One region of the Mycolicibacterium mageritense genome, then DNA from elsewhere that is predicted to be linked to it. Evidence: riboswitches for the same ligand, from Rfam matches in the RefSeq annotation. Region 1 holds a riboswitch; the other holds the start of a gene.
What was found. Region 1 has a riboswitch for glycine ahead of cycA (D-serine/D-alanine/glycine transporter). Riboswitches for the same ligand answer to the same signal wherever they lie in the genome.

Region 1 (14,219 bases):
GCTTGTCGTAGCGCTCGGTGCTGCCGTCGGGCAGCGTCACGGTGTGATCGCCCGGAATTATCGCGGTGACCTCGGTGCCCAAGCGCAGGTCGACGTGGTGATCGCGGTACCAGGCCGCGGCATCGACGGTGAAGTCATCGAGGGATTTCTTGCCTGCCAGATATTCCTTGGACAGTGGCGGCCGTTCGTAGGGCAGGTGCTCCTCGGCGCCGAACAACACAACACGACCATCAAAGTCGTTGTCCCGCAATGCTTCAGCGGCCTTCGCTCCGGCAAGTCCGCCGCCGATGATGACGATTGAAGACGATTCGGTCATGCCACATCAGCGTACTCCCGCCGCGAGCAGCCGCTTGAGGGTTCGCGCATTGCGCACCGCGTGACCGCCGAGATCGTTGTTGAAGTACACGACGACGCGGTGCCCGTCGTCGTCCCAGCGGCTGATCCGCTCCGCCCACTGTCGCAGCTGGTCGTCGGGATAGGAGCCGGCGTACATCGTGGCCTCGGCGGGTCCGTGCAGCCGGACATAGACCAGTTCCGCGGTTGCCTGCGGCTCACACGGCAGGCCGGGGCCGCTCATCACGACGTAGGCCGCGTGGTGGTGACGCAGCAACCGGAAGACGTCGGGCACGTGCCAGGACGGGTGGCGCAGTTCGATCGCGGCAGGTATGCGCCGCGGCAGTTGCGACAGGAAATCCGCGAGCAGGTCGTCGTCGCGTTCGAGCGCCGGATGGGTTTGCACCAGCAGGGCTTCGGCGCGGTCGCCCAGCGCTGTCCAGCAGCGGTCGAACCGCTCGATCCACGGCTTGGGCGAGCGCAGCCGGCGATAGTGGGTGAGACCTCGGTGCGCCTTGACGGACATGGTGAACCCGCTGGGCAGGCGGCGGTTCCACCCGGCAAACGTGGTGTCGCGGGGCCAGCGGTAGAAGCTCGCGTTGAGTTCGACGGTGTCGAATTCCTCGGCGTAGCGGCCCAGCCGCGCCGCCGCAGGCGTGCCTGGCGGGTACAGCACGTCGGCCCAGTGGTCGTACGACCATCCCGACGTACCGATCCGGATCATCCATCCACGTTAGGGGACGTCGGTGTACTGCGGTGTGAAGCCGTCCGCCGAGAACGTGAAACCTTTGCCAGTCAGTTCCCGCACGCAGGACACACCGGCTTCTTCCTGCACGTTGCACCGAAACCCCGCTACCGCAAGCACTTTGCCGAACGGCAGGACGTTGGCGGCGGGCAGGGAGAACTCGGGGGTGGTCAGCGCGACGAACGCCGCGTCGTGTTCGCGGTCGACCGCGAGCGCGTTGGGCGTCGTGGTGCCGCCCGCTCCGTCCGGTACCTCCTCAGGTGCACCGGTGATGCCGATGCCGGACGACAGTCCGCCGGCCAACTGACACCCCGCCTTGTCGCGCGGCAGGATCGCGCAGTGCCAGCGGCCGCTCGGCGTGCTGAAGTAGTAGCCGGTGCGCCCGTCGACCTGCGCGATGTAGCCGTTGGGATCGACGAGGTGCGCCGTGCCGAATTGCGGCGGCGGCGCCGTCGTGGTGGTCGCGACGGATTGCGGCGTCTCGCCGGTGTTGACGACCGTCCCGGATGTCGAGCACCCCGCTGCCAGCAGTGCCGCCGCCGCCACGAGAACCGCGCTACCTCTCACGGTGCACGACCTTAGCCAACCGGTGTGACCACGCATATGTCGCCGCCGCCGAGCAGGAGTGGCCACAGCAGCGTCACCTCGCCGAACGCCACCAGGTTGGCCCCCGCGGGAAGCGTTGTCAGCAGTTCGGTTTCGATGAGCTGAACCTGCTCGGGGTGGAAGAACGTCCAGGCCAGCCCGATGGCCAGATACGGGATCGCGAGCCACAACAGGAATTCGAGCAGGCCGGCGACGCTGACCTGCCTGCTGAGTATGCGGCGCACGGCGGCTCAGATCAGTGCCCGGCCGGTCCGGGCCCGCCTGCGCACATCGGCCAGCAGCAGGTAGCTGCCACCCTGGCGGACGAACACCGGCAGGAACCGGTTCCCGAACGCCACGAGCAGGAACAGCCACTCGAACAGCCGTTGCCGGCCGCGGCTCCAGCCGACGCCGAGTGCCTCACGGAAGACCGGGGCCAGGAACCCCGCGGTGAGGAACCGCAGCAGCGGCCGGAACGGCAGCCGCAGTAGAGGATTCACCATCTTGAGGTCCACCAGGTCGCGCAGGTAGCGGCCGACCACGTCGTCGATCTCGATCTGCCTACAGGCGTCGTCCCAGTAGACGCCGAATTCGGCGCGCGTGGCGGGCCACTGGTCGGGGCTGACCTGCAGCGTGGTGCCCAGCGTCGCCCCGGACCGGTAGAACGTCTCGGCCTGCTCGGCGGTCAGCTCACCGCGCAGCAGTTGGTAGGTGTCCTCGAGGCCGACATAGAGGCAGGCCGCGACCCACAGTTGCAGATCGCGGTCGAAGGCGTTGTACCGCACGGGACTTGCAGGCCCCGATCGGACCTGGCGGTGCGCGCCGTCGACGGCGTCGCGAAACGCAGCGCGGTCTGCGGGCTTGCCGAGGATGGCCACCGCGAGATAGCTGAACGTGGTGCGTGCCCGCTTCCACGGATGCTTGAGCAGGTTGCCCGAATCGACCTTGCTTTCCACGACGCCGTAGCCGACGCCGGGCCGGGACAGCTGCATGATGACGTTGGCGGCCCCGGCCGCGAAAGCCCAGAAGTCCATCGCGTCGGCGACCGTGACGGGGGTGTCGTCCCATCGCGCGGTTCGTCTGGTGACCGAGATCCGGGTGGCGCCGTTGTTGTCCCCGACCGGCATCCGTGCCTATCCCTTCAGCTCATGCAGACGTTGGTGAACAGCAGGACCGGCCACGACACGGTCGAGCCGAGAAACGACACGACCGCGTCGACGCCGTGCATGCCCCGCAGATGGCCCGTGTGGGTCAGTGACCACACCAGACCGATGACCAGGTAGGGCACTGCCAGGATGATCGCGGTGCCGATCCATTCGGCCACGGTCATCTGGAATGCCAGGATCTTGCGTACTGCGGTCAGCACGTGCGCCACCCCCACGGTCGTTGCCAGGCCGCCCATATGTTAATGGTGATTCTGCGTTGTCCGGGGCAGTTCCGCGAGATTGGCGCTACGCGGATGCGGGCTGCCGCTTCAGTTCGTCGCGCAGATCGTCATCGAGTGCGGTGCGCACCAGGGCGGCCGCCAGCCGCGCGGCGTCGTGTGGTGCCAGTGCGGCGAGCCGGTCAGGCGCATCGGGCAGCCCGAGCTCACGTGCCATGCCCAGCGCCCGATCATCGAAGTGCGGTCGCACCCACGTCCAGGTGTCCTGCACCTCTCGCAGGAAGATGTCCGCACCGGTACTGCCGATTCCCTTGAACCGCATCAACAGTCGCTTCGCCGCCCCGCGGTCGTGCTCGCTCCGGCGGGCCAGCTGCCGCAGGTCGCCGTGATACTCGTCGCGCACCGCGGTCGCGATCGCCACCAGCCTGGTCGCGGAGCTCTCGTCGTAGCGGGCGTAGTGGGCCCGGCCGAACGCGCGGATCACGTCCCGGCGCTCAGCATCCAGCGCCGCCTGCGGCGTCCGCCAGCCGCAGCGGAACAGTTCGCGTGCGGCCTGCGTCGCGATGCCCGCGTCGATCGGCTTGCTGGCGAGCATGCACAGCGTCAGCAGTTCGAACAGCGGCATCGGCTTGTCCTTGAGGTGGATCCCGGCTTCCGTGGCGTACGTCATGCCCGCCGCATCCAGGAGTCGGGAGACCAGGTCTTCCTTCGACATGACCTGCGCATACCCGGTGACGCAGATCGGAAACCCGGCCTACTTCGGCGGCAGCCCTTTGGCGTAGGTGACGCCGCGATCGACCCAGCTCTGCAGCTGCCGCTTGGATTTCACGCCGGCCGGGGCGACCCGCAGCCAGCCCCGCATCTCCCGGCCACCCATGATCATCGGCTCGACGTGGTCGCGGCGCAGCAGCGCGTCGGTGTCCTCACGCGGAACGCGGACCATCAGGCCGCCGTCGCGGCTCGCGGCCACCGACATGTTGCCGTTGACCAGGAAGGCCACGCCGCCGAACATCCGCTTCTCGTCGATTCCGCGGTCGGACGCCGTGAGCTCACGAATGCGCTCCACCAGGTCCGGGTCGTACGCCATCAGTCGAGGTCGACCCGGATGGTCAGCAGATCGCTGCCCACGGCGCGCACCACTGCGCTGTTGAGCGCGGGCAACTCCTTGAGCCGCGCCACCGGGTCGTCGTCCGGCAGCAGATGTGCCACGCCCGTGCGCCATTTGCCGTTGATCCGCACTCGCACAGCCGGATTGGCCTTGATGTTGAGTACATAGTGCGAGCGGTCGCCGTGCTCGGAGACCATCCAGAACTGGTTGTCGACCACGCGGCCGCCGACCGCGGTATGGCGCGGTTGCCCTGACTTGCGGCCCGTGGTCTCCAACATCGTGACGGGCAGTTGCCTGCCGATCGGATTGACCAGCCGGCGCTGCGTGCCGTGCACGATGCGCCGCTTCAGATCCCCGAAGTCGACCATGGCGTCACCTTACCGAGTGTCAGTCGGAATCCGTCGACTCCAGATCGGCACGGAACGCGGCTTCACGGGCCAGGTGACCCGGCCGGCGCCGCAGGATCAGCCACGCGATCCCGAGCACCGCGAACCACACCGGGGTGACCAGCAGCGCGTGCAGGGTGTCGGCCTTCTGGGTGAAGGCCCAGACCAGGAACACGAAGAACGCGAGGACGACGTAGCACATCGCGATACCGCCGGGCATCTTGAACTTCGACGCCTCGTGCAGCTCCGGCCGGCGCTTGCGGTAGACGATGTAGCTGCTGAGGATGATCGTCCAGACGAACATGAAGCACAGCGACGAGATGGTCGTGACGATCGTGAACGCCTCGATGATGGAGTCGCCGACCACCACCATGACCACACCGGCGAGCAGGAACACCCCCGACAGGAACAGGGCGTTGGCGGGCACCCGACGCGACGTGAGCTTGCCGAACCGGCTGGGTGCGTCGCCCTCCTGGGCCAGGCCGTAAACCATGCGCGAGGTCGAGTAGATGCCGGAGTTCGCCGAAGAGGCTGCCGAGGTCAACACGACGAAGTTGACCACCGACGCCGCGATCCCGAGCCCGGCAAGGCTGAACATGGCCACGAAAGGACTGTTGTCGGCACTGATTTCGCGCCACGGCGTCACCATGATGATCACTGCCAGGGCCACCACGTAGAACAACATCACGCGGACCGGGATGGAGTTGATGGCCTTGGGGAGGTTGGTCTCCGGGTTCTTGGCCTCGGCTGCGGTGGTGCCGACCAGCTCGATACCGACGAACGCGAACGTCGCGATCTGGAAGCCCGCGACGAATCCCATGATGCCCGTGGGGAAGAAGCCGCCGTCGTTCCACAGGTTCGCGAAACTGGCCTGGGCGCCGTTGGGGGACTCGAAGTGGTTGAGCACCATCACCAGGCCCACCACGATGAGTGCCACGATCGCGACGATCTTGATGAGCGCGAACCAGAACTCGGTTTCGCCGAAAGCCTTCACAGTGGGCAGGTTCAGCGTGATCAGCAGTACCACGGTGGCCAGCGCGGGAATCCACAAGGGCAGGCCGCCCCACCAGTAGTGCACGTAGCCGGAGATCGCGACGACGTCGGCGACCCCGGTCACGATCCAGCAGAACCAATAGGTCCAGCCGGTGAAGAACCCGGCCCATGGTCCGAGCAGGTCGGCGGCGAAATCGGCGAACGACTTGTAATGCAGGTTGGACAACAACAATTCGCCCATCGCCCGCATCACGAAGAACAGCATGAAGCCGATGATCATGTACACGAAGATCACCGAGGGGCCGGCGAGTGAGATCGTCTTGCCCGAGCCCATGAAGAGTCCGGTGCCGATTGCGCCGCCGATCGCGATCAGCTGAATGTGCCGGTTGGCGAGCTGCCGGGAGAGGTGCTTTTCCTCGCCGGACGGGGGTGTCGAGTCCGCTGAAGCAGCGGTCAGGTCATTGGATTGGGTCATAACAACCTCAAGGATCTCAGGCGCGGTGGAGAGCGCGGGCTGCGGGCGCCTCCCCACTCTGTCGATTGGACCTGAGAGTTTTCACGCACCGTCGCCGAGTGGTCTCGTGACGGTGCGCTTGCCCCTTCGGTGAGCCGACTTGACGTCGACTGCTTTCCAGAGGTGCCTAGTCGCGGCGGTACCGGTGCCTGAGAGATTCCTGGGAGGAGTTGCTCCTGCGGCGCCCGTCGACTGGATGCGACGGGGCTCTCCCGCTGCGACTCAACGGCGTTTTGAGTTGTCGGCCACTCCCGTTCGGAAGTGTGCCGCGCGTCACGTTAGCAGCCGAACCTGGATTGCGCACGTCCCCCCGTCAGGACTGGGCGATCGCGGCGCGATCCGCACGCGGTTGCGCCGCTTCGGCCCGGTCGGCAACCATCAACGACACGAGGTCGAACACGATGGTCGCCGCGGCCACGGAGGTGATCTCGGCATGGTCGTAGGCCGGGGCGACCTCGACCACGTCGGCGCCGACGATGTTCAGGCCGCGTAGCTTGCGCAGCATGCGCAGCAGTTCGCGGGACGTGAAACCGCCGGCTTCGGGTGTGCCGGTGCCGGGCGCGAATGCCGGGTCGAGCACATCGATGTCGATCGACAGGTACACCGGCATGTCACCGACGCGCCGCTGAACGATGTCCACTGCGGCGTCAGTGCCCATCGTGTCCAGGTCACCCGCGCGGATGATCTTGAAGCCCATGTCGGCGTCGTTGCGCAGGTCGAGTTGGTCGTAGATCGGGCCGCGGATGCCCACATGGATCGAGTGGTCTTCGATCAGCAAGCCCTCCTCGAATGCCCGGCGGAAGATCGTTCCGTGCGTGACCGGCGCGTTGAAGTACGTGTCCCACGTGTCGAGGTGGGCATCGAAGTGCACGAGTGCCACCGGCCCGTACTTGGCATGCAGCGCACGCAGATTCGGCAGCGCGATCGTGTGGTCGCCGCCGATCGCCACGATGCGCCGGTCGCGGTGGCCGAGCACTTCGGCGGTGTGGCCCTGGATCTGCCGGCACGCGGCGGCGATGTCGTACGGCGTGACCGCGACATCGCCCGCGTCGACGACCTGGACGGTCTGCAACGGTGCGACCCCGAGTTCGACGTGATACCCCGGGCGGATGGTACGGGCCGCCTGCCGCACCGCGAGGGGCCCGAACCTGGCACCCGGCCGGTAGGAGGTGCCACCGTCGAACGGCACACCCAGGATCGCGATGTCGTAGTCGCTCACCTCGTGGATGTCGGCGATACGCGCAAACGTGGCCTTGCCCGCGTAGCGGGGTACCTCGGTGGCGGGAACCGCCCCGACGAGGCCGGTGCTCGCGTCGACGGGGGCAGGGGTCGGTCGAATGCTCACTGGTTTCCTGTCTTTCGGTCGATCGAAGGTGGGTAGGGGAGGGATCAGGACGCGGGCAGCTGTTCGCCGGCCGCGGTGTCGGCCGAGCCCGCACTCTCGGACAGTGCGACGCCGCGGGTCTCGGGGGCCATGAAGATCGCCACGACCAACCCGACGGCGGTGACTGCGGCGCCGACTCCGAGCGCACCTCCGGCGCCGAGCGCGGTCAGGGCCAGCGGCATCAGGTACGTGCCACCCGCGGAGCCGATACGGCTCACCGCGGTCCCGACGCCGACAGCGGTCGCCCGCACCTCCGTCGGGAAAAGCTCGTTCGGGTAGACGATCTCGAGAAAGCTCGACCCACCCGAAGCCACTGCGTACACGGCCAGGGCGAGGAAGAACACGATCGGGGGAATCCCCGGGATGAGAGCCGGGATGGCGAGGGCCACGGCGATCACGGCGAAGGATCCGATCAGCAAGGCCCGCCTGCCGATCCGCTCGACCAGATACAACCCCGGGATTCCGCCGACCACGAACAGCAGTGAGATCAAAAGCGATCCACCGTACAGATTGGCGTCGCCCTCGAGGCCGAAGGACGCCAACAGGTCGGGCGCAAATGTGTACACCGCGAAGAGCGGTATCACCTGAGCTGTCCAGAACACCGCGACGAAGATGGTGCGATTGAGGCAGGGACGTTTGAAAACCTGTGTGAACGACGTGGTTCGGGCCGTCTGCCCGTCGCTGTCGTCCAGGTCGGCAACTCCGAACCGAGGGCCGAAGGCCTGTTTGATCGCGGCGTCGGCCTCGGCCACGCGCCCCTTGCTCAACAGCCAGCGCGGCGATTCGGGCGTCCCCATCCGCGCCAGCAACGTGATGACGGCGAACACGGCCGGGCTGGCCAGCAGCAGCCGCCACGCGTCGGGGCCGAAGTCCCGCAACAGGAAACCCACGACGTAGGCGGCCGCCGCCCCCACCGCCCATACGACGAACATCGCGCCGAGGAGCCTGCCGCGGTGTTTCTTCGGCAGGAACTCGGCCAGCAGTGATGTGGCGATGGGGTAGTCGGCGCCGATCGCGACGCCGAGCAGGAAACGCAGCACGATGAGTTGCCAGGCTTCCGCGGCGAACGCCGAGAGGATGGAGAACACGGCGAGCGCGATCAGGTCGGCGATGTACATGAGGTGCCGGCCGACCTTGTCGGTGACATACCCGAACACGCCGCCGCCCACGAAGATCCCGACGAGGCTGGCCGCACCGACGAGACCGATCTCGGTCGCCGACAGGTTCATGGCGGGTTCGAGCGTGATGAGCGCGACGCCGATGATCGACAGCGCGTACCCGTCGATGAAGGGCCCGCCCGACGAGAACAGGGTCAGTTTCTTGTGGAAGGCGGTGAGCGGCGCATCGTCGATGAGGTGGCCGGCTTGGGACATGGAAGCTCCTGCGTGACGGGGCTCGCGAAGGGACGTTGTGAGCCGAGACACAGCATGGCGGCGCTTGCGGCGCCGGCGCGAGTAGACGATGCGCAAAATGACGACCTATGGTTTGAGCGATCGTATAAACCACGGCAGCGGCCAACCGTGCCGCATCGAGGAGTCGCCATCGCAATCACCGTCGGAGAGCTGGCGGACGTGCCCCACCTCGGCCTGGAAGTTCTGGCCGGGACAGCGGGGCTCGGCCGTGAGATCAGCTGGACGCACACCTCCGACCTGCCCGAACCGTGGCGGTGGGTCACGGGCGGCGAGCTCCTGATGACCAACGGCCTGTCGTTTCCCGCCCACGCCGACGCGCAGGCCCGGCTGGTCGAACGGTTGAACGACGCGGGGGTGTCCGGGCTGGCGATCGGCGAGAAGATGTATTGCCCGGCCCTCACCGATGAGTTGACGGCCACCTGCGACCGTCTCGGTCTGCCGCTGCTCAACATCCGGTATCCGCTGCCGTTCGTGGCCATCTCGCGGGCCGTGGCCGAGGCGACGCTGCTCGACCAATCCAGCCGCCTCACCCGCACGGTGCGGATCTACGACCTGGTTCGCCGGCACATCGCGCGCGCCACCACGTCCGCCGATCTGTTCGGCGCCCTCGAACGTGAACTCGGCTGTGAGTTGCATGTCTGCGACCGGCACAGCGGTGAGCCCTGGTTCCCCGACACCGCGGGCCTCGATCCGGTCACCAAGGCAGCGGTCGCCGACCTGTCCGAGAGCCTCACCAACGTCGCCGCGGGAGCGTTCGGGCTGCCGGCTGTCGCCGGAAAGACGGCCCTGCTCACCGACATTCAGCGTCATCCGAGCGCGGCACTGGTCGCGGTCACGCCCGAAGGCAGGCGGGTCGACCCGATCCAGCTGCAACACGCGGCCACCGTCGTCAGCCTCGAGCTCTCCCAGACACAGCTCGTGCTGGAGCACGGGCGCCGTCAGGGCTCGGTATTCCTCGACCGGTTGCTGGAGAGCCGCGTCGACGGGCCTGCGGCGGCCGCCCAACTGGCCGATGTCGGACTGGATCCCGCGGCGGCGGTGGTGATCGTCGCGCACAGCGCCGAGGACGATCCGGTGTCGCACGTCCACAACGCGCTGTGGCGCCATTCCATCCCGTACCTGTGTACGACGCGTGAGGGGATCCTCTACGCGGTGGCGCTCGACGGTACGCCGTTCGACGATGTGCTGGCGCGCGCGCTGGGTCCGACGGCACGCATCGGGGTCAGCCAACGCCTTGACTCGATCAACCGCTTCCAAGAGTCGATTCGCGAAGCGTCCTGGGCGTTTTCGCTTGCCAAGCGGCGCGGTGTCCCGGTGTCGAGGTACGGCAGTGCGCAGTCCTGGCTGGGCCTGTCGAGCGTGGGCGACGCACAGGCCCTGGTCGACCGCGTCCTGCGGCCGCTGCAGGAGTACGACGGCAGGCAGAATGCCAGCCTCGTCGAAACCCTCGACGCGTTTCTGCGCAACCGCAGATCGTGGCAGCGGACCGCGCAAGCGCTGCACGTGCACCGGCAAACGGTCATCTATCGAATGCGGCGGGTCGAGGAGATCACCAAACGTGATCTGGCAGAAACCGATTCGGTGGCCGAGTTGTGGTTGGCCCTGCGGGCCGCGGAACTGCTGGACGCCGAGCGTGACATGCGCAGCCGTGACACCAGTCCGTCGCGGCGGCTGCCCGGCGTCTGACACCTACACCACGGGCGTGCGGTGCCGGCCGGCACCGCACGCCCGTGTATCGCCCTAGGCGGCAGCCGATGCCGCCGCGGCGGCCGGTTCCAGCGCCTGCGCGATGATGTCGGCAACATCGGTCATGGGTTTGACCTCAAGCGCTTCGAGCACCTCTGCGGGCACGTCGTCCAGATCGGGCTCGTTGCGCGCCGGGATGAACACCGTTGACAGCCCGGCGCGTTGGGCCGCGAGCAGCTTCTGCTTGACGCCGCCGATCGGCAGCACCCGGCCGTTCAGCGTGACCTCGCCGGTCATGCCGACGTCGCCGCGGACGTTCCGTCCGGTGGCCATCGACACCAGTGCCGTGACCATCGTGACGCCGGCCGACGGACCGTCCTTGGGCACCGCGCCCGCAGGCACGTGGACGTGGATGCGGCGGTCCAGTGCCTTGGGGTCGACACCCAGTTCGGCCGCGTGGGCCCGCACGTAGGACAGCGCGATCTGCGCCGACTCCTTCATGACGTCACCCAGCTGACCGGTCAACTGCAGACCCGGTTCGCCGTCGTTCGAGTTGGCCTCGATGTAGAGCACGTCGCCGCCGAGGCCTGTGACGGCCAGGCCGGTCGCGACGCCCGGCACCGCGGTGCGCTCGGTGGATTCCGGCGTGAAGCGTGGACGGCCCAGGTACTCGACGAGATCCGGCTCATCGATCAGGATCGGGGCCTCAGTGGAGTCCAGCTTCGTGGTCACCTTGCGCAGCGCCTTGGCCAGCAGCCGCTCGAACTGCCGCACACCCGGCTCGCGGGTGTAGTCCGCGGCGATCTTGCGCAGTGCCGCCTCGGTCACCGTCACCTCGTCGGAGGTCAATGCCGCGCGCTCGGCCTGCCGGGGCAGCAGGTAGTCGCGTGCGATGGCGACCTTGTCGTCCTCGGTGTACCCGTCGATCTGCACCAGCTCCATGCGGTCGAGCAGGGCCGAGGGGATGTTCTCGATGACGTTGGCCGTCGCCAGGAACACCACGTCGGACAGGTCCAGATCCAGGTCCAGGTAGTGGTCGCGGAACGTGTGGTTCTGCGCCGGGTCGAGCACCTCGAGCAGCGCCGCCGAAGGGTCGCCCCGGTAGTCCGAGCCCACCTTGTCGATCTCGTCAAGCAGCACAACGGGATTCATCGAACCCGCCTCGCCGATGGCCCGCACGATCCGGCCGGGCAGCGCGCCGACATAGGTGCGCCGGTGGCCACGGATCTCAGCCTCGTCGCGCACCCCGCCCAGCGCGACACGCACGAACTTGCGGCCCAGCGCCCGGGCGACCGACTCACCCAGTGACGTCTTGCCGACCCCGGGTGGGCCGGCCAGCACCATCACCGCACCCGACCCGCGGCCGCCGACGACGGCCATTCCGCGCTGCGCGCGACGGGCCCGCACGGCCAGGTACTCGACGATGCGGTCCTTGACGTCGTCGAGCCCGTGGTGGTCGGCGTCCAGGATCTCCCGAGACCCCTTGAGATCGGTCGAATCCTCGGTGCGCACGTTCCACGGCAGGTCCAGCACAGTGTCCAGCCAGGTGCGGATCCAGCCGCCCTCGGGGCTCTGCTCGCTGGCGCGTTCGAGCTTGCCCACCTCGCGCAGCGCGGCCTCGCGGACCTTCTCGGGCAGGTCGGCGGCCTCGATGCGGGCCCGGTAGTCGTCGGACCCTTCAGGTTCACCCTCGCCGAGCTCCTTGCGGATCGCGGCCAGCTGCTGGCGCAGCAGGAATTCCTTCTGCTGCTTGTCCATGCCGGACCGGACATCTTCGGCGATCTTGTCGTTGACCTCGACCTCGGCCAGGTGCTCGCCCGTCCAGTCGATCAGAACCCGCAGCCGTTCGGCGACGTCGGCGGTCTCCAGCAGCTGCCGCTTCTGGACGTCGGTCAGGTATGACGCGTAGCCGGCCGTGTCGGCCAACGCCGACGGATCGGTGATCTTGTTGACCACGTCGATGATCTGCCAGGCCTCGCGGCGCTGCAGCATCGCCAGCAGCAGCTTCTTGTATTCGGCCGCGAGCGCCAAGGTGTCGTCGCTCGACGCTACCTCGGTCACCTCCTCGACCTCGACCCACAGCGCAGTGCCGGGGCCCGTGGTGCCGGACCCGATGTGGGCCCGCCGCTCGCCGCGGACGACGGCGGCCGCGGTGCCGCCCGGCATGCGGCCTACCTGCACGATCGATGCGATCACGCCGTACGTGGGGTAACGGTCATCCAGGCGCGGCGCGATCAGCAGCTTGCCGGACTCGCTGGCCTGGGCTGCGTCGACGGCGGCGCGGGCGGCGTCGTCGAGCTCGATCGGCACGACCATGCCCGGCAGCAGGACGGGCTCGCCCACGAACAAAACCGGCACAGAAATTGGCTCGGACATCAAACCTCCAAAGTTCAGTCTGATGCGCTCAACTCTGTCACGCCTGGGTTTGTTCCCGGGCGTGCTGGGCCCGGTGCTCCCACGCCGCCCTGGCCCGTTTGGCCACCATGAACGTCGCCACCATGAGCGCGGCCGTCAGCGCGAGCGAAACCACCGTGTTCACAGCATTGGCGACGTCGACGGACAGGCCGAAGATGAGCGCCAAACTGACCAACATGCCGACCAGCAGCCCGATGCCCCACATCGCTGACAGCTGAATGTGCACGCGGTGTTTGAACTCACGTTCACCCGGCTCGAGCGGGCCGCTCGCGGGCTGCACGCGCTCGGCGACGACCTGCGTCAGCGGACGTCCGATGAAGCAGCTGCCGAGGAAGATCAGTGCGCCGATGCCGCCGACGAGCGTGTTGCCTGCCATGAGCATCCGGGCGTCAGAGGTCGCGAGTCCCACCGCGAGGCTCAGGCCGAAGTTCAGCATGAGATAGCCCGCGAACGGGTCGAGGCGGCGGGCCCGCACCGCGTCGTAGGCGACTTTCGCGCCCGACAGCACAGTGGCAGTCAGCAGTGCGACGTACTCCGACTGTCCCGCGGCGCGCAGGCCGTAGTAGGCGACCAGCGCGGGGGCGACGTCCATGAGGATCGATCGCAGGATCGGGCGAATGGGTGTCGATGCAGCCTGGTCCGGTTGGCTCACCACCGCCAAAGTATGTGGAGAACCTGGTGGGTTCCTGGGAGGGGGAATAGCGTGCCCCGTCACACCGTCGTTGGTCCTATGAGTAGAGCAGTCCAGTTCGATGAATACGGCGGGATCGGTGTCCTGCAGGTACGTGACGTGCCGAGACCCGTTCCGGCCGACGGTGAGGTGCTCGTCAAGGTCGAGGCCGCGGGCATCAATCCCGGCGAGGCGATGATCCGCCGCGGGGCGTTGCATGACCGCTGGCCGGCAACCTTCCCGTCCGGGCAGGGCAGCGACCTTGCCGGCACGGTCGCCGAACTCGGCGCGGGGGTGACCCGTTTCGCCGTCGGCGACGACATCATCGGATTCTCCGAACGGCGGTCCAGCCAAGCCGAATACGTCACCGTGCCCGCCGGCCAGCTCACCGCCAAACCGGCCGGGGTGCCGTGGGAGGTCGCCGGATCACTGTTCGTCGCAGGCACGACGGCCTACGCCGCGGTCCGCGCGCTCGGCCTTGGGGCCGGCGACGTGGTGGCGATCGCCGGCGCGGCAGGCGGTGTGGGAACCATCGCGGTGCAGTTGGCGCACCGCGCCGGTGCGACGGTGCTCGGCATCGCCGGGCCCGCCAACGACGACTGGT
Region 2 (14,219 bases), 2.6 Mb from region 1:
TTTCGGCGCACGATGGCCACCGGGCGATCTGTCCAGCTATCGGGCAGATTCATGCCGTCAGGGTGCCTGTCTGAGTGTCACCTGTCAACCGACCGCTTTCCTCTCAGCCCGGGCCAATACAGTCGTCGCGTGCTCGGCAAGACCCTCGACGCGTTCCTCGATTCGCCGCTGTCCGGGATAGGGCCGTGGGCGCTCATGGCCATCCTCGCCGGGCCCGGTCGATACGAGGTCGCCGTGCTGGGCGCGCTGGCCATATCGCTGGTGGTGCTGGTCCTCAGTAGACACCGTGGCATCACGGTCCACGTGCTCGAGGTGTTCGGGGTCTCGTATTTCGTGCTGCTCGCGCTCATCGGGCTTGCGGCGTCCAGTGGCACGAAAGCGTGGCTGGAGATGTGGTCGGGTGAGATCACCAACGCCGCGATGGCCGTGTTCGCCGTGGCCTCGCTGGTGATCCGCAGGCCGTACACCATGGCTTACGCGCGAGACGTCACACCGCGGGAACGGTGGGACACACCGCTTTTCAAGCACAACAACATGGTGCTCACCGCGGTGTGGGCGGGCGCCTTCGGCTTCTCGGCCGCCGTGGGCTTCGCGGGCGACGTGATCTACGGGGACACCGACAACTTCTGGACCGGCTGGATCCTTCAGTTGGCCGCGCTGTCGTTCGCGGTCGCATTCACCGAGTTCTATCCCGAGTACGCCCGGGCCAAGGCCGTGGCGTCAGACGAGCATCCGCTGCCGTCGTGGACGAGGGTGCTGCACTGGATTCCGCCGTTCGTGCTGGGGACCGGTGTCGCCGGGTGGGTCTTCGGCGCCGTGGCCGACGTCGCGTGCCTGCTGCTGGTGCTGCTCGGGGGCGCAGGCACGGCCGTCGTCCGGTATCGCCTCGTCCGACGCGACGCCGTCGGTGAGTTGCGGGCCAACGTGGGGATCTGACGCCGGCTCTACGGCGTGGTCTTCGGCAGGAACTGGCTGTCGAGGAACGTGGCGTAGTCGGGCAGTGTGGTCGACGGTTCGATCGATTTCTGCGTCTTGGCCCATTCGCCGAGCTCGGTGAGCTTGGCGGCGAGGTTGGGCTTGAGCTGGAGCGTGAAGTCGAACTCGGCCAGCACCGTGCGCAGCAGCTGCGGGTCCAGCTGCGTGGCCTTGGCCACGGCGTCGACGGCCGCGTTGTCCTGCTGTGCCAGTGCGGTTCCGGCGTCGGCGAGTGCGGCGAAGAACGCGGTGATGGCGTCGCCCTTCGCGCTGCGGGCGGATTCGGTGGCCAGGAACAGGCTGTGCTGGTGGTACGTGCCACCGGAGAGTTCGACGGCGTCGCCCTGCAGGGCCGCGATCGACTGTGCCTGGTACGGCTGGAAGATCGACACCGCGTCGACGTTGTGCTGCGTGATCGCGGTGACGATGGCCGACGGCGACACCTGGACCAGCTTGGCGTCGATCTTGTTCTGCGCGAGTGCGTTCGAGATGTAGTACGCGGCGCTGGTGCCCAGCGGTGTGCCGATCGACTTGCCGGCCAGATCGCTGACCGAGTTGATGCCTGCGTTGCGCCGGGCGACGATCCGCGACCCTTCCCAGCGCGAGCCGTCGCCGACGACACGCAGGGTCGGTGTCCGGGTCAGGGCCGCCGACGTCGGGACATCCGCGGCCGTGGTGATGTCGACCTGGCCTGCCGCGGCGGCCTGCAGTGCTTCGACGCCGGAGGAGAAGTTCACCACCTTGACGGTCACGCCGTGTTTGCTGAACAGGCCCGTGTCCGCCGCGACCGGAACCTGTGCCCAGGACGGGTCGACGACGAACCCGACCGTGAGGGTGTCAGGTTGTGCGGCATCAGAATTCGAGCAGGAGACCGCCGTCAGCGCCGCGGCGGCGGTGAGGGTGGCGGCGAAAAGTCGGCGCAGGGATGTCTTCACGATGGTCCTCGGGTGATCAGGGCACGGGGTGGTCGATGCCGAGCTGGTGGTGCAGGGTCTTGCGGAACTCGCTGTAGCCGGGCTGATCTGCCAGCGCGTCGGCGGGCCGCGGCCGACACAGGGGGTTGGTGAGGTGATCGACGATCTGCCCGTCGCGCAGCACGCTCACGGTGTCTCCGAGCCGGATCGCCTCGTCGATGTCGTGTGTGACGAACACGATGGTGCGGTTCAACCGGGTCCACAGGTCGATCAGCAGATCCTGCATCCGCAGCCGGGTCAGCGCGTCGAGCGCGGCGAACGGTTCGTCCATGAGCATCACGGCCGGTTCCCCGGCCAGCACGCGCGCGATGCTGACCCGCTGACGCATGCCGCCCGACAATTCGGTGGGGCGTTGCGCTGCCACGTCCGCGCGCAAGCCCACGAGATCGAGCAGTTCGCGGATTTCCGCCTGCCGCTCGGACTTCGCGAGATTGCGTGCCGCGAGGGCGAATTCGATGTTGTCGGCGACGCTCATCCAGGGGAACAGCACATCCCGCTGGAATGCGACGCCGCGCCGGGGCTGGGGCTCGGTCACGGTGACGCAGTTGTCGGTCACGGTACCCGACGACGGCGAGATCAAACCCGCCAGGCAGTGCAGGAGCGTCGACTTCCCGCTGCCGGACGCGCCGACCAGCACCGCGAACGCACCGTCGGGAATGGTCAGTGAGATGCCCTTGAGCGTCGGCTCCGGCTTGCCCGCGAACCGCACGACGAGATTCTGGGTTTCCAGTGCCATGTCAGCGTTCCTCCTTGGCCCAGCGGGTGAACGGTGCGGTGGCAGAGCTGACGGCCACGTCGCACAGCGCGCCCACGACGCCCAGGATGATCAGGCAGAAGATGAGCCGGTCGGCTTGTGAGAACAGCTGCGCCTGATAGATGCGGTAACCGATACCAGCTGTGGTGCCGGTCATCTCGGCCACCACGATCAACACGAACGCCATTGCGGCTCCGACCCGCAGGCCCGACGCGATGTCCGGGGCGGCTTCGGGCAGCACTACTTTGCGCAGCGTCTGCCACCGGCCGGCGCCGAGGCAGCGCGCGGCCTTGAGGTAGTCCGCCGGTGTGCTTGCCAGCCCGGCGTGGCTGTTGATCCACACCGGCACGAACACGCCGAGCGCGATCACCAGGGTCTTGCTGTTCTCGCCAAGGCCGAACCACAGGATGGCCAGCGGCACCAATCCGATCGTCGGAATAGGGGAGAAGACCCGCAGCACCGGTTGGAGCAGATTGCGGCCTGCCGCCGTGGTCGCGGTGAGCACCGCGACCACCACGCCGACGACCGCGCCGATCACGAAACCGACTGCGGCCCTGCGTAAGCTCGCGGTCACGTCATCGAGCAACAGCCCTTCGACCCACAGCGTGTGCCCGGCTGCGAGGATCTCCGGCACGCTGGGGAACAGCTGCCGGGGGAACCGGCCGGTGGCCACCGCGAGCGACCACACCGCCGCCGCCAGCGCCAGGCCGGCGACCGTCCAGCCGAGCGTCCCGAACCGGGCCAGTGCCGACCTCAGGCGCGCCGGTGCCGGGCGGGGCGGGCTCGCGGCCCGCGCCCGGATCGCCAATCCCGCTGTCATGGCCGGTCTCCGAGACCTACCGCCCGCAGTGGCGTGCGTGGGGTGCCGGCCGGGGTCCAGTCGAACGGGACGGCCTGCGACCGGTACACCAGGGCGGTCAGGGTGAGCCGGTCGACCCCGGGCACGCGGGGCTGCTTGACCTCGGGCTCTCCGGCCACGCCGTAACCCTGGTATGGGCTGTGGTACTCCCAGACGACGTCGCCGTCCGACGTCACCTGGAACAGCCTGCCGTGCATGCCCTCGGTGATCAGCGTGTTGCCGTTGGGAAGCCGCTGCGCGTTGCTGACGAACGAACTGAAGAACGTCCACGACGGCCTGCCCGAGTCCTCGGCGGTGTACTGCCACACGATTTCCCTGGTGACCGGATCGATTTCGAGGATTCGCGACCCGGCGTAGATGCCGATGGGTGCGGGCGGGTAGCCGGCCCCGCCCTGGTTGTCGAACACCAGGATGTTGCCCGCGCCGGGCAGGCCGGGCGCGATCATGTGCGGATTGTGTTGTCCCGAGGTCTGATCCAGCGCGCGCGGCACCTTGTGGGCGTTGATCCGCTGGTGCTGGGCCCCGGCCTCGGCGGTGTAGTAGGGGCCGACCTTCCAGGCGACGGCGCCGGTGGCCTTGTCGATGAGCGCGATGATGTTGGCCTTGCGGAAGCTCACCAGGATGTTGTCGGGCCGGAACACGCTGTCGGGTTGCGCGTCGTTCCAGCGGTTGGGGCCAAGAGATTTCGCGCTGTTCATCTCCAGGTAGCCCCACGGATCCTCGGGGTCGCGGGCCACGGTCTCGCGCAGTGCGGCCCACCCCGCCTCGGAGAACCCGAACTCGTCGAGGTGGTCACCGGCCAGCCAGGTCCACACGATCTCGCCTGCCGGGGTGACCTCGTAGAGGCCCTGGTCGCCGACCACGTGATCGCCCAGCGCGGGTACCACGCGGGGTACCGTCACCAGGATCAGCCGGTTGCCGTTCGGTAGCAGCTCCCAATCGTGGTTCTGCCGGGCTGCCCCACCCGGGGCCTGCTCACCCCACGACCACACCCGCTCGCCCGACCAACTGAGCTGCCCCACTGTGCCGTTGGCGTAGATGCCGCCGCGGGCGTCGCCGCTGTCGGACAACTGGACGCCCACGTCGCCGATGCGGCCGTCGTTGAGCGCCGGGTCGAGGATGCGGGGCGGCACGCCGGCGTAGGGCCATTCGTGCACGACGGTGCCGTTGAGGTCGATGACGCGGGTGACCGAATCGGCGCCGGTGAACAGGACGAAGCTGTCGTGAACGAGTTCAGGGTCGAGGTAGGTCACCCCGGACTGTCGTACATATGCCATGCGAGTTACTCCACCAACGTCGTGTTACGTCCGCGGATCCTCCGCGTAACGGTTCTAATCGATTAGCGTAACGAGCGCGAGCATGCGCGGAACCGTCACAATCGCAGTGATCGAAAAGGTGGCGAAAGCATTTTCGAGGAGCGAGGACAACAGGTGTGAGTGGAAAACGCCCGACGTTGGCCGACGTGGCGAGCCGTGCCGGTACGTCGACGGCCGTGGTGAGCTACGTACTCAACAACGGGCCACGGCCCGTGTCGGAATCCTTGCGCGCCAAGGTGATCAGCGCGATCGACGAGTTGAACTACCGCCCCGACCTGAGAGCCCGCGCGCTGCGCCGGCCGCGGCGCTGGCGGCAGATCGGACTACTCGTGCCCGACCTCACGCTGCCGCTGTTCGGGCAGTTCGTCGGGCGCATCGAGGTGGAGGCCCGCGCGCGCGACCACCTCACCGTGATCGGCAACACCGGTTACGACCCGGAACGTGAGCTGGAATTCGCGACCGCGTTCGCCGAGGTGGGGATCGACGGCCTGCTGGTGATCGGTGCCGCGAACGCGCCCGAGACGGCCAGACTGTGCCGCCACGAGCGCATCCCCGTGGTGTGGATGCACAACATCCGAGGCGAGGTCGCCGCGGAGATCGTCGGCGTCGACCACGTGCTGGCCGGTGCGCTCGTCACCCGGCACCTGCTCGACGCGCACGAATGCCGGGACATCGCGTTCGTCGGCGGCTTCACCGAAGCCGATGTGCGCCACGGCGACCGGGAAACCGTCGAGCAGCGGTTCGCCGGCGTCCGGTCGGTAGCAGGCGAGGGCGTCCGGCAGATCCGCACCGACCTCACCCCGGCCGGTGCCTACGCGGCGGTCGGGGAATTCCTGCGGGGCCGCACGCGGCTGCCGCAAGCGTTGGTGGTCGCGACGTTCGGGCAGGCCGCCGCGACGGTCCGGGCGGTCTTCGACGCGGGCCTGCGGGTTCCCGACGACATTCGGGTCGTGGGTTTCGACGGCAGCGCCGCCGACTATGGCCGGCCGCGGCTCACCGCGGCGCAGCAGCCTGTCGACGCTTTGGCCCGCCGGGCGCTCGGTCGGTTGCTCGGCGATCCGGACGAAGGTGCCGCGGTGCCGTCGCTGCGAACAGGGGAGTCCTGCGGCTGCACGTGACGTGCGCCGTCCAACTCGACGAAAACGTCGTGATCATCGTGTTGGAGCAGCGTTTTCGTCGAACTCGGGGAGCAGTCCCCGCAGCGCGGTCTCGGCGAGCCGTCGCGCGTGCTCCTCGGTGAGCGTGTAATGACCCGTCATGCGGCGGAAGATCAGCGGGCCGAACAGGATGTCGATGACGTCGTCGATCGCAATGTTCGCGTCGGCGTCGCCGCGGGCCACGCCGCGCTGCCACAGTTCGGTGATCGCGGCCCGTCGGCCGTTGAGGAAGTACTCGCGGAAGTACGCCGCGCCGGTCGCGTCGTCGACGCATGCCGCGAGCAACTGGGTGAACACCTCGCCGCGCGCGCTGGCGTAGAACGCCGAGACCCGGACCACCTGTTCGGTGAGATCGCCTGTGGTGCTTCCGGTGTCGGGCAGCGGCAGATTCTGGGCCATCATGGTGCCGAATGCCTCGGCCGCCACCGCCGTTCGCGAGGGCCAGTGTTTGTAGATGGTGGCCTTGCTGGCGCCGGACCGGGCGGCGATCGCGTCGACCGTGGTGGCCGGGTATCCGCCCTCGTCGAGCAGTGTCGCGGTGGCGTCGAGGATGGCCTGGTGGATGCGGTCGCTGCGCGCGCCGGTGGGGCGGACGAAGGTGTATTCGCCCGCCCCACTGCCGTTTTCAGGCGACATCGTCGAAGTCGGTGGACTCGGCGACGGTGCGCCACTGCGCCAGCTCGGCCTGCACGTGGGCGATCTTGCCCTCGACCGCCGCGATGGTGTCGTTGCCAAGCAGCAGGCGCAGCGGCGGCTGCGCGGATTCCACGACGTCGATGATGGCCTTGGCGGCCTTGACCGGGTCGCCGGGTTGGTCGTGGTTGCGCTCGCCCGCGGTGACGCGCATCTTGCCCGCGGGGCCGTCGGTGTAGTCGGCGATGACGTTCTGCTGGGTCTGCAGGCTCGACGAGTCGAGGAAGTCCGTGCGGAAGTAGCCGGGCTCGACGACCATCACGTGCACGCCCAGTGGCTGCAGTTCGGCGTGCAGGGCCTCGGTGAGCGCCTCGACGGCGAACTTGGTCGACGCGTAGACACCCCAGCCGGGTGAGCCGACGAATCCGCCGACCGAGGAGATGTTGACGATGGTGCCAGAGCGCTGGGCCCGCAGCACCGGGGCGACCGCGCGCGTGACGGTCAGCAGGCCGAATACGTTGGTCTCGTAGACCGCGCGCACCTCGGCGTCGGTGGCTTCCTCGACGGCGCCGAGCAGGCCGCGCCCGGCGTTGTTGATCAGTACGTCGATGCGGCCGAAACGGTCCACGGCAGCCTTCGCGGCCTGGTGTGCCTGGTCTTCGTTGGTCACGTCGAGCGCGACGGCCAGGACGTTGTCGTCGTCGCCGAGCGCGGCGGTGACGGTCGCGGCGTCCCGCGCGGTCGCGACGACCTGATGGCCGCGGGCCAGCGCGTCGCGGGCGATCTGCAGGCCGAATCCGCGGGATGCTCCGGTGATGAACCAAACGCTCATGTCATGCCACCTGTTCTCTGCTTAACTGAACTGTACGATCAGTTTAGTTTTGTTGGACGCTGGATGTAACCGGGTGGGTTGCGGGGTTATTCCGGCCTACTGACGGAGCAAGACGCGCAGCGCGCTGACCGGCTCGGGTTCGTGCCCGAAGTGCTCGATCAGCTGCACCTGGATCTCGCCGACGATGCCACCGAGGATCGCACCGACCGCGATCATGGTCGGCTCGTCGTCCTTGAACACGGGCCGCAGGATCGACTCGTACTCCTCATTGGTGAGCTGACCCATCTTGTCGATGATGGTCTTCTCCAGGTCCAGGGCGTTCATGGCGTAGTCCTGCGCCTCGACGAGCGTGGTGGGCAGCCGCTCCAGCACCATCTTCACCATGCTGTCCTTGAGCGCGTTGTAGCGCTGCGTGCCGACCGCGAACTTGACCAGCGGCGTCGCGATGCCAGTCTGCGCGTCGATGGCCGCCTCGACCTCCTTGCCGACGAGGGCGAACAGCTTGTCGGCGCCCGGGCCGCGGAGCACGCCGTCGAACAGGATCTCGGGGGAGAACAGATCCTCGGCCAGGATCCGCGCGTAATCCTTGGTGATGGTGTCGCGTTGCGCGTGCAGAAGTCCCTGGAACGGGATGAAGCCGAGGTACTTCGTCGGATGGATGGGCCGGAACAACATGTTGAGCGCGATGTAGTCACTGATGAAACCGACACCGAAGCCGAAGGCCGGCATGATCCACGGGTTCTGGAACAGCGCCCACGCGAACATCTGCACGACACCGATGACGAGCCCGAAGTAGATGCCGCTGCGGCGCACGAAGGCCATGGCGTTGTCGCCGAGCCCACGCATGAGCTTGTTGAGTTTGTCCTTGTTGCGGACCAGCGTGGTGACCGCGAGGTACTGGATGTCGACGAACCGGTTGAGGTCGGCCCGCATCTCGTTGAGCATCTTCTCCACGACCTTGGGGGTCTGGTCGTGGATGCGGGCCTGGATCGCATTGCGCGCGGCCTCGGGCAGTGAGTCCCACAGGCCCGGGCGGATCTGCTCGGCGATGTCGCGCGAGATCTCGTCGACCGCCTGAGTCAGCGGCTCCCGCAACGCGTTGACAGCTTCCTTGGCGTCGACCTTTTCGAGCAGCTCCTCGGGTTTGAGCAGCTTCTGGGTGAGCAGTTCGATGGTCTTCGAGCCCACCTTGCCTGCGCGGCGGGGCACGATGCCCTGCCAGCCGAACGGCCCGATGCCCTTGAACTCCATCGGCCGGTAGAGCATCTCCAGCGCGACGATCTTGGTGCTCCACCCGACGAAGGCGGCGACAAAGGGCATGGACAGGTAGATCAGCCAGTTGACACTGAAATCGGCCTGGATCTCCTGCCACGTCTGGATAGCGAGAATCGTCTCGCTGGCGGTCACGAACCGTCCTGTTTCACCGCGGCCTCCCACAAGCCACGACCCAGACCCGAAAGGGACAGGGTCAGCTTCTCCACCCGTGCGGTGAGGGGCCCACGCGATGCGTTCTTGACCGCCCGCAACACCATGGGCTCGGCCATGAGCACCTCGTAGTCCGCCTTCTGTGACGGATCCTCCGGACCGGTCTCAACCAATCCCAGTGATAGCAGATGGCCGACGTACTGCGGGACCATATTGGGCAAAGCCACGTTGGCCGTGCGGCCGATCAGACATGCGTTCTCCAGTACGGCCTGACCTGGGGTGCGGGATCGCGTCCAGGTGTGGACGTTGACCAGTGGCGAAGTCGCGCCCTCGGAGAGCGCACCGATGATCCGGGCCTCGTCGGCCACCAGCTGGTCGAGCAGCCGGTGGTACAACTCGACCTGGCTGCCGACCGTGCTCTGGTCCAGGGCACGGTCGAGAAGCCGGTCCATCTTGGAGTTGAGCGATTCGGCCGTCGGCTCCTCGGGGGTGGCCAGCGGCACCGGCTGCGGACCCGAGTCGATGGCTTCGAGCCGGTTCTTCACCAGCGTGGCCAACTGCTCCTCGCCCCAGACGGCCAGTTTGACCCCGGTCTTCGCGGCGTCGAGCGCACGGTCGGCGATGCCGAACGGGTCGAACCGCTTGGGCAGCAGCGGGCGCTGGTTGCGCGGGGTGCGGATCGCGATGGCGATCTCGCCGACCGGTGTGGCGAGCTTGAAGGCCCGGCGCTGCATGTCCTTGCGACGTACCGGAACCTCATCGCCCACGTGGTCGTCCTTGTCGTCCGGACCCTTCTTCGACAGTTCCTGTGACATCGCTGACCGATCGCCTCCCCACCTACCGGGTGTGTCCGAGATGTGGGCACCGTACCTGGTCACCCGGTGCGGCGCCCAAGTCCCCGGTGGATGACGGGATGGCCACACCGGTCTGTTCGCTGCAGCGTGCTCTGCCTGCCGGTCACGGCCCGGAGGCTGCCGACCACGCCGACACCGCCGCGCTGGCTCGGTGACACCCACCTGTACTCCGAGGACGCGGCAGACCTGGACGAGGCGGTCATGCTGATCCGGCGCGCGCACTCGGTCCAGGCCGACCTCGAACGCGCCGGCCGGGCCTGATCGGTGGCTTCTTCGGCCGCACCGAACTGCGGGTCCGACTGCGCACGACCACGCCGAAATCACTTGCGTAGCAGCGGCAACGGTGGTTTTCGACATCGTGTCGCGCATAGTTGCGACAGCGAAGCCGGGCTTGCCCGTCGACGGTGGGGTTGCGGTAACCGCCGGGTAGTCGAGTAGCATGCATCACACAACTCAATACGTCGACGACGCACTGTGGGAGAACCTCCGATTTCGGAGGTGCCGTAGGAGCAAGTCCCTCCCCGGGAATCTCTCAGGCCCAATACCGCAGTGTCGAGGCAACTCTGGAGAACAGCGCGACCCACCGGTCACGCTTACCGAAGGGGAACAGCGCAGCGCGCTAAAACTCTCAGGTTTCAGGACAGAGCGGGGAGGTGTCACCACCCGACGCATCGCGTAACTGCGATGCCCGAAACCGGAGTCACCTCATGGATTTCCCCGATCGTCACATCGGTCCTGACGGCAGCGCTCAGCAGCACATGCTGGATGCGCTCGGATACGGCTCAATCGACGAATTGATCGACAGCGCGGTGCCGCAGCAGATCCGCTGCTCAGACGGCCTGCGCCTGCCTGCCGCGCGGTCCGAACAGCACGTGCTCGCGGCCCTGCGCGAGCTGGCCGATCGCAACCAGCCGCGGATCCAGATGATCGGTCTGGGGTATCACGACACCGTCACCCCGGCCGTGCTGCGGCGCAACATGCTGGAATCGCCGGCCTGGTACACCGCCTACACGCCGTACCAGCCCGAGATCTCACAGGGCAGGCTCGAAGCGCTGCTGACGTTCCAGACGCTCGTCGCCGATCTCACCGCACTACCCGTGGCCGGTGCCTCCCTGCTGGACGAGGCCACCGCGGTCATGGAGGCCGTGCTGCTGATGCGGCGGGCCAACAAGACCGTGAAGTCCGAACGCGTTGTGCTGGATACGGATTGCCTGCCGCAGACGCTTGCGGTGGTGCGTGGGCGGGCCGAAGCCGTCGGCATCGACGTGGTGGTCGCCGACCTCACCGACGGATTGCCCGACGGTGACGCCTTCGGCGTGGTTTTCCAGTCCCCGGGTGCCAGTGGTGCCGTGCGGAACCTCGCGCCGGTGATCGCCGCGGCCCGTGACCGCGGTGCGCTCACCACGGTCGCGGCCGATCTGCTGGCGCTGACCTTGATTGCCGCGCCCGGCGAGCAGGGCGCCGACATCGCGGTGGGCTCGGCCCAGAGGTTCGGGGTTCCGCTGTTCTTCGGCGGCCCGCACGCCGGGTACCTGGCCGTCCGGTCCGGATTGGAGCGCATGCTGCCCGGCCGGCTGGTCGGGGTGTCGGTCGACGTGGACGGCAAGCCGGCCTACCGGCTGGCGCTGCAGACCCGCGAACAACACATCCGCCGGGACAAGGCCACCAGCAACATCTGCACCGCCCAGGCTCTGCTGGCCAACGTCGCCGCCATGTACGCGGCATACCACGGCCCGGAAGGATTGCGCGCCATCGCAACCCGCGTCCACCGTCACGCCGTATCGCTCGCGGCCGGTCTACGGCAGGCCGGCCACACCGTCGTACACGAGCGGTTCTTCGACACCGTGCTGGTGCAGGTGCCGGGCCGGGCCCGCGAGATCGTCGCGGCCGCCGAGCGGGCGGGCATCAACCTGCGGCTGGTCGACGCCGACCACGTCGGCATCGCGTGCGACGAATGCACAACCGACGACGTGATCCGGCGTGTGCTCGCGGTTTTCGGCGCGACACCCGGCACCGGCTCCTCTGTGTTGCCTGCCGAGCTCCTGCGCACGTCGGAATTCCTCACGCACCCCGTGTTCCACGAGCACCGCTCGGAAACGGCGATGCTGCGATTCCTGCGGGAGCTCTCCGACAAGGATCTGGCGCTGGACCGCACCATGATCCCGCTCGGATCCTGCACCATGAAACTCAATGCGGCCGCCGAGATGGAACCGATCAGCTGGCCCGAATTCGCGGGCATCCACCCGTACGCGCCCGCCGAACAGACCGCGGGCTACCTCGAGCTGATCGGCAATCTCGAGACGTGGTTGGCCGAGATCACCGGCTACGACCGGGTTTCCCTGCAGCCCAACGCCGGATCCCAGGGTGAGCTCGCGGGCCTGCTGGCCATCAACGCCTACCACCGGTCACGCGGCGACGACCACCGCGACGTGTGCCTCATCCCGCAATCCGCGCACGGCACCAACGCGGCGTCGGCGGTCTTGGCAGGCATGCGCGTCGTCGTGGTCAAGACCGCAGCCAACGGGAACATCGATCTCGACGACCTGCGGGCCAAACTGGCCGACCACGACGGCAAGGTCGCGGCGATCATGCTCACCTACCCGTCGACCCACGGTGTCTACGAAACCGACGTCCGCACGGTGTGCGACCTGGTCCACGCTGTGGGCGGGCAGGTCTACGTCGACGGTGCCAACCTGAACGCCCTTGTGGGCCTGGCCAAACCCGGTGAGTTCGGTGGCGATGTCTCGCACCTCAACCTGCACAAGACGTTCTGCATTCCGCACGGCGGTGGCGGCCCAGGCGTCGGGCCCGTCGCGGTCCGCGCGCATCTGGCGCCGTTCCTGCCGGGTGATCCGCTGCAGGACGGTCCGGCCCCGGTCTCGGCGGCCAACTACGGATCGGCCGGCATCCTGCCGATCACCTGGGCGTACCTGGCGCTCATGGGGCCCGACGGGTTGACCGCGGCCACCAAGGCCGCAGTGCTGGCAGCCAACTACGTCGCGACGTCGCTGTCCCCGTACTACCCCGTGCTCTACACCGGCGAATCCGGGTTGGTCGCGCACGAGTGCATCCTCGACCTGCGCGAGATCACCAAGCGGACCGGGGTGACCGCCGAAGACGTCGCAAAGCGGTTGATCGACTACGGCTTCCACGCTCCGACGCTGTCCTTCCCCGTCAACGGCACGCTCATGGTCGAACCCACCGAATCGGAGAACCTCGCCGAACTGGACCGGTTCATCGCGGCAATGATCAGCATCCACGACGAGATCAGCCGGGTCGAGGCGGGCGAGTGGGCACTCGAACAGAGCCCGCTGCGCCAGGCCCCGCACACCGCCGAACAGGTCACCGACGCCGAGTGGACTTTGCCGTACAGCCGGCAGTACGCGGTGTATCCCGTTGCGTCCCTGCGGCAGAACAAGTACTGGCCGCCGGTCCGCCGTATCGACGGCGTACACGGCGACCGCAACCTCGCGTGCTCGTGCCCCGCGCCCGAGGCATTCCAGACCGAAACCGCCGAACTCCTCGAGGAGGCCCTCGTATGAGCACCGAACACACCCCGGCATCACCGCTGCAGGATGAACACCGCGCACTGGGCGCAACTTTCACCGACTTCGCCGGGTGGGCCATGCCGCTCAAGTACGGCAGTGAACTCGCCGAGCACCGGGCGGTGCGCGAGGCGGCGGGCCTGTTCGACCTGTCGCACATGGGCGAAATACACGTCACCGGACCGCAATCCGCAGAGGCGCTGGACTTCGCGCTGGTCGGCGAGGCAGCCAAGATCACCGTCGGGCGCGCCAAGTACTCGCTCATGTGCGACGCCGACGGCGGCGTGATCGACGACCTGGTGGTGTATCGGCTGGCCGACGACCGTTTCCTGGTGGTCGCCAACGCCGCGAACGCCCCGACCGTGGCGCGTGAACTGAATTCCCGGGCCGAACAGTTCGACGCGCACGTCGACGACCAATCCACCACCACCGCGTTGATCGCCGTGCAGGGGCCCGCGTCCGAAGCCATCGTGAGATCGCTGGTTCCGGAGACCCAGACCGAGGCCGTGGCCGCACTCAAGTACTACGCGGTCACCGAGGCGCAGGTCGACGGCATCGATGTGTTGTTGGCCCGCACGGGCTACACCGGCGAGGACGGTTTCGAACTGTACGTGCCCAACGTCCACGCAGTGGCCCTGTGGCGATCGCTGCTGGCTGCCACGACCGAGGCCGGCGGATTGCCGGCCGGCCTGGCCTGCCGCGACACCCTGCGGCTCGAAGCCGGCATGGCGCTCTACGGCCACGAACTCAGCCAGGACACCAACCCCTACGCAGCAGGGCTGGGCAAGATGGTGCGGCTCGGCAAGCCTTTCGTGGGACGCGATGCGCTGCAGCAGCTTTCCGAAAAGCCTGCGGACCGTGTGCTGGTCGGTCTGAAGGGCTCGACCCGGCGCGC

Region 2: it holds a riboswitch for glycine, as region 1 does, so the genes downstream of both, gcvP (aminomethyl-transferring glycine dehydrogenase) here and cycA (D-serine/D-alanine/glycine transporter) in region 1, are expected to answer to the same signal.

Annotation. Positions count from the first base shown of each region.
Region 1 covers NZ_AP022567.1:6,753,778-6,767,996, reverse strand. The annotation lists gene G6N67_RS32645 (NAD(P)/FAD-dependent oxidoreductase) at 1-316, opposite strand, end outside; gene G6N67_RS32640 (DUF72 domain-containing protein) at 323-1,057, opposite strand; gene G6N67_RS32635 (hypothetical protein) at 1,067-1,681, opposite strand; gene G6N67_RS32630 (hypothetical protein) at 1,657-1,908, opposite strand; gene G6N67_RS32625 (oxygenase MpaB family protein) at 1,915-2,790, opposite strand; gene G6N67_RS32620 (hypothetical protein) at 2,805-3,029, opposite strand; gene G6N67_RS32615 (endonuclease) at 3,115-3,762, opposite strand; gene G6N67_RS32610 (TfoX/Sxy family protein) at 3,802-4,134, opposite strand; gene G6N67_RS32605 (nitroreductase family deazaflavin-dependent oxidoreductase) at 4,134-4,523, opposite strand; gene cycA (D-serine/D-alanine/glycine transporter) at 4,543-6,009, opposite strand; glycine riboswitch at 6,176-6,273, opposite strand; gene speB (agmatinase) at 6,362-7,393, opposite strand; gene G6N67_RS32590 (MFS transporter) at 7,438-8,805, opposite strand; gene G6N67_RS32585 (PucR family transcriptional regulator) at 8,953-10,530, shown strand; gene lon (endopeptidase La) at 10,585-12,906, opposite strand; gene G6N67_RS32575 (VC0807 family protein) at 12,944-13,597, opposite strand; gene G6N67_RS32570 (NADP-dependent oxidoreductase) at 13,676-14,219, shown strand, end outside.
Region 2 covers NZ_AP022567.1:1,389,080-1,403,298, reverse strand. The annotation lists gene G6N67_RS06910 (FadR/GntR family transcriptional regulator) at 1-53, opposite strand, end outside; gene G6N67_RS06905 (DUF3159 domain-containing protein) at 130-936, shown strand; gene G6N67_RS06900 (ABC transporter substrate-binding protein) at 945-1,910, opposite strand; gene G6N67_RS06895 (ABC transporter ATP-binding protein) at 1,927-2,685, opposite strand; gene G6N67_RS06890 (ABC transporter permease) at 2,687-3,523, opposite strand; gene G6N67_RS06885 (aryl-sulfate sulfotransferase) at 3,520-4,839, opposite strand; gene G6N67_RS06880 (LacI family DNA-binding transcriptional regulator) at 4,995-5,996, shown strand; gene G6N67_RS06875 (TetR/AcrR family transcriptional regulator) at 6,030-6,671, opposite strand; gene G6N67_RS06870 (oxidoreductase) at 6,661-7,500, opposite strand; gene G6N67_RS06865 (DUF445 domain-containing protein) at 7,597-8,820, opposite strand; gene G6N67_RS06860 (Abi-alpha family protein) at 8,904-9,740, opposite strand; gene G6N67_RS06855 (hypothetical protein) at 9,867-10,040, shown strand; glycine riboswitch at 10,333-10,433, shown strand; gene gcvP (aminomethyl-transferring glycine dehydrogenase) at 10,487-13,321, shown strand; gene gcvT (glycine cleavage system aminomethyltransferase GcvT) at 13,318-14,219, shown strand, end outside.